Regions from separate parts of the Aquisalimonas asiatica genome, predicted to be linked through region 1. Evidence: predicted binding sites of a transcription regulator. Region 1 holds the regulator's gene; the other holds the start of a gene.
What was found. Region 1 encodes FNR, which switches genes on or off when oxygen is low (the NO sensors DNR and NnrR bind a similar motif). Its sites were predicted from a motif close to TTGATNTANATCAA; they were not measured.

Region 1 (4,409 bases):
CCCGCCCGTGAACGGCAGCCCCTGCTCCCGGAGAACCTGAACCGCCGCCATGTCGTTGGCTTCCACCAGGAACTCGCCGTTCCGACACATGCGGCGCACCATGCCCATCTCCGAGCGGGCCTCGATGAGGGTGAGGGTGGACAGCACCACCTCCTTGCCGGCGGCAGCCAGCTCCCGTCCCAGGGCGATCCAGTCCTCGGGGCGCAGCTCCCGGCGCTTGGCACAGACCGTCTCGCCGAGATAGACGCAGTCCGCGGCGCTCGCGCCGATACGCTCGTAGAACGCCAGGGTGTGTGCCCGTGGCCAGAAGTACTGGCAGGGGCCGATCGCGATACGCGGTTTCGTGGTGCCGGTCATGGTGGGCTTCCTCATTGCCAGGAGCGGCTGTAGGCGCCAAGTGTGGTCTGGCTCCCCTCGGAGAGCGCGGACAGCCGCGCCTGCTCCCCGGGCTCCGGCGTGTAGGCGTCGGGGGCGGCCAGGCAGCGGTCGATGGCCTGGCGCCAGACGGCCACCACCTGCCGGATGTAGCCCGGGCTGCGCTGCCGCCCCTCCAGCTTGATGGCGGTGATCCCGGCACGGTGGAGCGCCGGAAGCAGGTCCAGGGTGTTCAAACTGGTGGGGGGCTCCAGGGTGTGGTCGGTGCGGTCCGCCACGGTGAAGCGCCCCTTGCACAGGGTGGGGTATCCCGCTTTCTCGCCGGCTTTGAAGCGGTCGATGAGCACACCGTTGAGGCGCGAGCTCAGTGTGCCGTCCGCGGTTTCGTCCCAGCGCACGTGGCCGGCGGGGGAGCAGGCACCGGCGGTGTTGGGCGACTCCCCGGTGGCGTAGGAGGAGAGCAGGCAGCGCCCCTCGGCCATGATGCACAGGGAACCGAAGCCGAAGACCTCAAGCTCCACCGGGGCATCGGCGGCGATCTGCTGGACCTGGGCGAGGGAGAGCACCCGTGGCAGGACGGCGCGGCGGATGCCGAAGCACTCGTGATAGAAACGCAGTGCCTCGACGCTGGTCGCCGACCCCTGCACCGACAGGTGCCGTGGCAGGTTGGGGTGGGTTCGCGCGGCGTAATCCAGCAGGCCGATATCGGCCAGGATGATGCCGTCGACCCCCAGGGCGGCCGCCTGATCCACCGCCGAACGCCAGCGCTCCCAGCCACCCGGCTGCGCGTAGGTGTTCACCGCCAGCAGCACCCGTACGCCGCGTTTGTGCGCCTCGCTGATGCCCTGGGCAAGCTGGTCCGGTGAGAAATTGAGCCCCGGAAAGTGGCGCGCGTTGGTGGCGTCACTCAGCCCCGTGTAGATGGTGTCGGCACCGTTGTCGATGGCGGTGCGCAGGGCGGTTGTGTTCCCTGCCGGGCAGACCAGTTCCATAGTGCGCTCCCGTCCGAGGTGACCCCGGGGAGCTTGCCATCCTGGTGGGACGAACCGCCTTGATCCGGATCAAGAGTGCTTGGTCAGCCCGGCATTCTTCTCCATGGCGCTGGCGCCGCCGCCGGTGACCGCCTTGAGGGCGTCGAAGTCGATCAGCGAGATCTCGCGGCCATCGGCGGTAATCCAGCCGTTGTCCACGAAACGCCGAAACAGCCTGCTGGTGGTCTCCGGGGCCAGCCCGAGGTAGTTGCTCAGTTCGTGGCGGGACATGGGCAGGCGGAAGCGGATGGACGACAGCCCGCGCCGGGCGAAACGGTCCGACAGGCTGGTGAGCAGGATCGCCAGGCGCTGTTCGGCGGTACGTCGTGCCAGGGCGTGAAGCATCTCCTGCTCGTTGAAGATCTCCTTGCTCATGATCCGCAGCAACTGCCGGTTGAGGCCGGGGATGTCCGCGGAGAGGGTCTCAAGCTCCTCGAACGGGATCTCGCAGATGCTGGTGGTCTCCAGCGCCGAAGCCGTGGAGGGGTGTTCGCCGAAGCTGATGGCGTCCAGCCCCAGCAGCTCGCCGGGCAGGTGAAAGGCGGTGATCTGCTCTTCGCCGTCCTCGGAGATGGTCATGCTCTTGAGGGCGCCGGTGCGCACCGCGTAGATGGCGCCGAACGGCCGGCCCGAGCGGTAGAGGACGTCACCCCGGGCGAGAGGCTTGCGGCGCTCGACGATGCCGTCGAGGGCGTCCACGTCCTCGGTTTCCAGCGCCACGGGCAGGCACAGGTCACTCAGGCTGCAGGTGCGGCACGCTTCCCGGATCTGGCGAATGTTGGGGCGGTTCATGGTTTGTTCAGCCATCAGGACTCCTCCCACATCCTTGCAGTGTCCTGTTCTTGTCCCGGTCGAAGAATAGGGGGTCTGATCTCGCGTCGTAAACACCAGTGTAACCGTTCTGCATGGTTCCACATACGATTCGGTCTACGAGGTGCCTTGTTTCACGCTGTGGTCACGATAACGCGCGAAGGCCGTCCGGGTCATGTACGACCACTTCCCGGTGTCGCACCTCGAGCACCCCGCGGGCGTTCAGCTCGTGGAGAATGCGTGAGAGCGTCTCCGGGCTCATGGACAGGCGTGATGCGATGACGTGCTTCGGGGCGGGGAGTTGAACGGGGTCGCCGGGTTGCAGGCTGGCGCTGGCCTGGGTCAGCAGATAGCGGGCGACCCGGGGGCGGGACTGTTGCAGCGTCAGCTGGTCGATATCCTCGAGCCGGCTGTGCAGTCGCATGCTCAGATCGGCCAGCAGGGCCATGCAGGCATCGCTGTCGTTCCGGAGCAGCGTGCGGTAGTCGTCGCTGGGGATGCTCAGGACCTCGGCCGGCTCAAGAATCTGGGCGGTGACCGGATAGTTGCGGGCGTCCATGAACATCACCGCTTCGGCGAATGTCTCGCCGGGGCGTACCAGGTGCACGACCTTCTCCAGCCCCTCGGCGCTGTTGCGCGCGAGCTTGATCAGACCCTGCTCCAGCAGGAAGAAGTGGTGTGCCGGGTCGCCCTGGTGGAAGAGAATGTCACCGCTGTCGTGACGCACCCGGCGGACGCGTTTTGCCAGGCCGTCAAGCACCTCGCCGGGGAGGTGCCGGAAGAGGGGAGTGCTGCCCAGTGCCTGGCGAATGCCGTGGTCCGTCATCGTGCCCCCGCGATCTCCTGCAGGATGAAGCGCGCCACGCCGTCCGGGTCGTTCATGGACAGTCTTGGCAGCGTGGTCTCCAGCGGCTGGTCGTCGGCCGTGGCCACGGCGATGATGGCATCGTCATCATGGAACAGCGGCGGCCGGTCCCGTCCCGTCTCGCGCAGCAGCTCGATCTTGGGGAAACGCTCGTTGCGGAATCCTTCCACCAGCAGCAGGTCGACGCTGTCCTGGTCCAGGCGCGCGATCTCCTCCGCAAGCACCGGGTCCCGTTCCTGCTGCCGCTCCCGCATCAGTGCCCAGCGTTGACCGGAGGTGACGAGCACCTGGTCGGCCCCGGCCTTGCGGAGCTGGTAGCTGTCCTTGCCCGGGTGGTCCACGTCGAAGGCGTGGTGGGCGTGCTTGACCAGCGCCAGCCGCAGCCCGGCCTCGCGGAGACGCGGGATGACGGCCTCGAGAAGCGTGGTTTTTCCGGTGCCACTCCAGGCGGCGAAGCCGACAATGGGCCGGCGGCAGGTCTGCGGCCAGAGTGACTGGTAGGGGTAGCGCGGCATGGTTGCGGTGCTGGTCATGGTGCCCTGGTTGCCTCACACTGTACGGGATTTGACGTGGCCGCCGGACAAGGGGGCATTATACCGTTCCCTGCGGACGCGACTGACGAGGACTGGAATCATGGCAAACGAACTCCCCTCAGGTGCCGGTGATGTCGCCGAAGACTACCCGGAAATCTGGGATGCCTACAGCCGGCTCGGGCGCGCATGCGCAGAGGCCGGCCCGCTGGACGAGCGGGATCGTCGTCTGGTGAAACTGGCCATGGCGATTGCCCTCGGCAGCGAGGGGGCGACCCACTCCCACGTCCGGCGCGCCCTGGACGAAGGCTTCACCGGCGATGAAATCCGCCAGGTCGCGCTGCTCGGCGTGCCCACCCTCGGTTTCCCATCGTCCGTCGCCGCCCTGACCTGGGTGGAGGACATCCTCGAAGAGGAGGACGACGAGGACGATGTGGAAGAGGACGTGGACGACGACTGACCGGCGCCTCAGCCGATCAGTGGCAGCACGTCCTTGGTGACCGCCACCAGCATGATGTAGGCGAACACCACGATGGCCGCGATCCAGGCCGTCAGCCTGGTCTGTTTCGTGCGCCCGCGCTTGAGCGCCACCATGCCCAGCGCGATGTAGATCACGAGCCCCACGACCTTGGCCGTCACCCAGTCGTGCACGAACGGGTACTGGGCGATGATCCACACCAGCAGCAGGGCGCTGATCAGCAGCACCGTATCCACCACGTGCGGCACGATGCGCACCCACTTGCGCTGGAGCATGCGTGAGTCCGCCAGCATCCAGATGCCCCGCAGCAGGAACAGCGC
Region 2 (4,409 bases), on a different contig from region 1:
CCGGTGGCCAGGGCGATCAGTGAGTCGCCCAGCGCCAGCGCTGAAATACCGAGTATCAGCAGCCCCTTGCCGGCGTTGATGAGCGATTCGAAATAGCCGTAGCCGAACGGAAACGTGCCGCTGTCCGGCATCTCCGCCAGGCGCGCGACCCGCACCGTGGCCAGGGCGATGACGAAGTAGCTGACGTTGAACAGACCATCCAGCATGATGGCCTGGGAGCCGGAGACGAAGGCGATGACCAGCCCCAGCACGCCCAGTGCCAGTGCCATCGCCGCAGACAATCCCAGTGCACCGCGTTCTGTCTTGATCATGGGCGCATGGTACCGGACCGGGGTAACGGAGTAGAGCGTAGGGTAGAGTGTCAGGTCGGCGGGGCCAGCCCCGTCAGTCAAGGTTGATACAGTTGAGTCACGGGAGAGCGTCATCAGAAGCGTCATCTACGACACGCTGATCCTCAGGCTGACCGCGCGGTGGTACGCGGCGGTGCTGGCGCGCCTGCCGGACGATGCCGCGCTGCTGGACGTGGGCATCGGCACGGCGGGCGCGTTGCTGGCGAACGCGGAGCTGGTGCGGGACAAGCGTCTGCACGTGACCGGGATCGATATCGACGGCGACTACATCGCGCGGGCGCAGCGAGCGCTGCAGCGGTCGCGCCTCCAGGACCGGGTCGCGGTGCGGCTGGAGTCCGTCTACGATCACGTCGGTGGCCCGTACGACGCGGTGTACTTCTCCGCGAGCTTCATGCTGCTGCCGGAGCCCGAACGGGCGCTGCGCCACTGCTGCACGCTGCTGAAGCCGTGGGGCCGCGTCTATTTCACCCAGACCATCCAGCAGACGCCCTCCCGCACCATGGAAACCCTGAAGCCGCTGTTGAGACGGATCACCAGTATCGACTTCGGCCGGGTGACCTACGAAGACGCCTTCAAGGCACAGATCCGCGACGCCGGGATGGAGCTGGAGGCGTTCACGACCCTGGCGCGGCACGGCAGCCGGGCGTCGTGCCTGGCCGTGGCCGCACCGCGCGCGCCAGGGGGGTGATGGCCGGGCTCAGCGGAGGTGCACCGGAAGGGTTGCATATCCGCTGCCCGGGTAGCGGGCCAGGTCGGGCAGAGTGTCCGGCCGCAGGCTGATGTCCTCGCTGTGGGCCAGCAGTTCCTCCATCACCACGCGCATCTCCAGCCGGGCGAGCGGCGCGCCGGGGCAGACGTGGATGCCGGCGCCCCAGACCAGGTTCGCGGACTGGTCCCGGTCGATGCGGAACTGCTCCGCGGCCTCGAAGGCGTCGGGGTCACGGTTCGCCGCCACCCAGTTGAGCGTCAGCGTGTCGCCCGCCTCGATGCCACGGCCGTGGAGATCCGTCGCGGCTGTGGCCCGGCGGCGGTTGGTGACCAGCGGGCAGTGGAGGCGCAGCAGCTCTTCGTTCGCGTCCTCGATGCGCTCGGGGTTGTCCCGTAGCAGCGCCTGCAGATCTGTATCGGTGGCCACTCCGTGCACGAGAATGCCCAGTGCCGCCGCGAGTGTGCCGACCTCTCCCATGGTCCAGTTGCGGAGAATGGATGCGATTTCCTCGTCGGTTAACGGCTTGCCATCCACCTGCTCTGCCATGAGCCGGCTGGTGACATCCGGGCCGTGGGAGCCTTCCCGGCGCCGTTCGATCATCGCAAAGACGTACGCCCGGAACGTGTCGGCGATCTCCGCGAGCGCATCACGGTCCTGCGCGCCCGTGGCTTCCAGGTTCCGCTGCGTCCACTGCAGCAACGGTTCATGGAAGGACTCCGGCCACCCCAGGAACGCGCACTGGATCCGGACCGCGAAGGGCTGGGCGAAGGCCTGCATGAAGTCCGCGTCCCGCTGCGCGTGAAGCTGCCCGGCGAGATCGCTGGCAATGGCGCGGCAAGTGGGCTCGAACGCAGCCATGGCGGCCTCGTCGAAGTAGGGCTCGACAATGCGCCGGTAGGCCGTGTGCACGGGCGGGTCCATGCCGTTGGGCACGGACAGGTGCTGTGACACCCGGTTGCTGAACGTCCCGTGTTCATGCAGGACGTGCCGGACGTCGCTGTTGCGGAACAGGGTCCAGCCCATCATTCGGCTGTATGCAACCGGGCACCGTTCACGCATGCTGTCGTAGGCGGCGCGCTGATCGCGCTGGACGGCGTCCGACTCGGGCGACCAGTCGGTGTTCGGGGAGTGGGCCATGGGGACCTCCGAGCTGCAGCATGTCCGTGGAGGCTAGTTGGTGGCCGGCTCGGCGGCCTTGATGAAGATCAACACGGCGGGACGGGACAGGCGCGCGCGTCGCCCGCGTAGGGTGGACCTTCAGGCCCACCAGCGCCGCTATTCCCTTGACATCGATCAAGACGAAACCCGCCACCATAAATGTAGAGTGTGATCTACATGTTTAGTCGCGGAATGAGGCAGGAACGATGTTGACCGACGCGCAAGAGGCGATCATTGAGCAGACGGCGCCGGTGGTTGCCGAGCATCTGGAGGCGATCACGCAGCGGTTCTACCCCCTGATGTTCGAGCGCTACCCCGAGGTCATGGCCTTCTTCAACCAGAAGCACCAGGGCAGCGGCGACCAGCCGCGGGCGCTGGCGCAGGCGGTGCTGGCGTATGTGCAGCTGCGCAAGACGCCGGGCGCGGCCAGCGAGGCACTGTCAACGGCGGTGCACAAGCATGTCTCCCTGGGCATCCAGCCAGAGCAGTACCCGATCGTGGGTGAGTGCCTGCTTGCCGCGGTGGCGCAGGAGCTCGGTGATGCGGTCACACCGGAGGTGGCGGACGCCTGGGGCGCCCTCTACCAGGAGCTCGCCGATCTGCTCATTGCCGCCGAGGCGCAGTACTACAGCGCGTTCGCCAGCCGCACCGGCGGCTGGCGCGGCCTGCGGCGCTTCCGGGTGGCCCGTCGGCGCGAGGAAAGCCAGGTGATCACGTCGTTCGAGCTGGAGCCGGAAGACGGCGGACCCGTGGCGGACTTCGAGCCGGGACAGTACGTCGGCATGCGGCTGGTCATCGACGGCGAGCCGGTCTACCGCCATTTCAGCCTGTCCGCGCCCCCGAACGGCCGCAGCTACCGGGTCTCCATCAAGCGCGAACCGGATGGCTACGTCAGCCGCCACTGGCACGAATCCATGGATGTGGGCGACACCCTGGACCTGCTGCCCCCGGCCGGCGAGCTGACGCTGGTCCCCGGCGATGATCCGGTGGTGCTGGTCAGTGGCGGGGTGGGGCAGACGCCCCTGCTGCCCATCGCACACCACGCCCTGGAGCACGGGCGTGAGGTGGTCTATATCCACGCGGCCCTGAGCCCCGACCACCATGCGCTGGCCGACGACGTGCGGGCCCTGTGCGCCAGACACCCCGACCGCATACGCGCGGTTACCGTCTACGAGCAGGCGGGCAGCGATGCCGGCGCGGATCACATCGGGCGCGTGGATCGCTCACTGCTGGCCCGGTACGCACCCGCGTCCGAGGCCCAGTACTATTTCGTGGGCCCCGGTGGCTTCATGACCGCCGTGGACGAGGGGCTGGCCGCCCTGGGGGTGCCCGCGGAGCGCCGCCATTACGAGCGGTTCGGGCCGTCGCGTCCGCTGGCGGGCTGAGGCCGGTGGCGCATACACCAGAGGACAGGGGGGCCGGCGTGTCGACGCGCTACCGCCGGATCGCGCCGCTGTACGATCTGGTGGATCTGCCGTTCGAGTGGCTGCGGTACCGCCGCCTGCGCAGGGAGTTGTGCACCGGACTGTGCGGCCACGTGCTGGAAGCGGGTGTCGGTACCGGGCAGAACCTCGCCTTCTACCCGCAGGGTTGTACCGTCACGGCAGTGGACCTCAGTCCGGCCATGCTGGTGCGGGCGGAGCAGCGTGCCCGCCGCGCACCGGTACCGGTGGAGCTGGTGGCCGGGGATCTCGGCGACACCGGGTTCGCCGGCGACGCCTTCGACGCCGTCGTCGGCAGCTTCGTGCTGCTGGTGATGCCCCCGGAGCAGCGTGTCCGCGTGCTCCGGGAAATGGCCCGCGTCTGCCGCCCGGATGGCGAGATCCGCCTGCTGGAGTACACCGGCTCCCGACGGCCCTGGCGGCGGGCGCTGACCCGCCTCTGGCAGCCCTGGGCCAGGTGGGCGTTCGGCGCCGACCTGACCATGGACCTCGATCCGATTCTCGCGTGTGCGCCACTGACCGTGCTCAGCGATCGCTATCTGGTGAGCGACACGATCCGCCTGGTCACGCTGCGGCCACGCTGACCGCTGGCGGGCCCACGGCCGTCGCGCCCGTCAGTGCTCGACCACCATCTCGAATCCGCCGTACCAGTTGCAGGGCCTCGTTCAGGTCCGTGGCCTCCAGCAGGTAGAAGCCGGCCCGCGTGCGCGGGATGACCCCGTTCATCCTGCGCACGTGCAGTCCATCGCT

Region 2: the regulator FNR is predicted to act here: its motif matches at 2,255-2,268, upstream of hmpA (NO-inducible flavohemoprotein).

The regions. Positions count from the first base shown of each region.
Region 1 is NZ_FOEG01000001.1:167,234-171,642, forward strand. Features, by position in the region: gene BMZ02_RS00840 (U32 family peptidase) at 1-357, opposite strand, end outside; gene ubiU (ubiquinone anaerobic biosynthesis protein UbiU) at 369-1,367, opposite strand; gene fnr (fumarate/nitrate reduction transcriptional regulator Fnr) at 1,437-2,213, opposite strand; gene BMZ02_RS00855 (Crp/Fnr family transcriptional regulator) at 2,362-3,042, opposite strand; gene mobB (molybdopterin-guanine dinucleotide biosynthesis protein B) at 3,039-3,596, opposite strand; gene BMZ02_RS00865 (carboxymuconolactone decarboxylase family protein) at 3,715-4,071, shown strand; gene BMZ02_RS00870 (SirB2 family protein) at 4,080-4,409, opposite strand, start outside.
Region 2 is NZ_FOEG01000003.1:289,112-293,520, reverse strand. Features, by position in the region: gene BMZ02_RS09205 (cation diffusion facilitator family transporter) at 1-311, opposite strand, end outside; gene BMZ02_RS09200 (class I SAM-dependent methyltransferase) at 424-1,038, shown strand; gene BMZ02_RS09195 (cytochrome P450) at 1,048-2,196, opposite strand; gene hmpA (NO-inducible flavohemoprotein) at 2,427-3,602, shown strand; gene BMZ02_RS09185 (class I SAM-dependent methyltransferase) at 3,641-4,243, shown strand; gene BMZ02_RS18990 (hypothetical protein) at 4,224-4,409, opposite strand, start outside.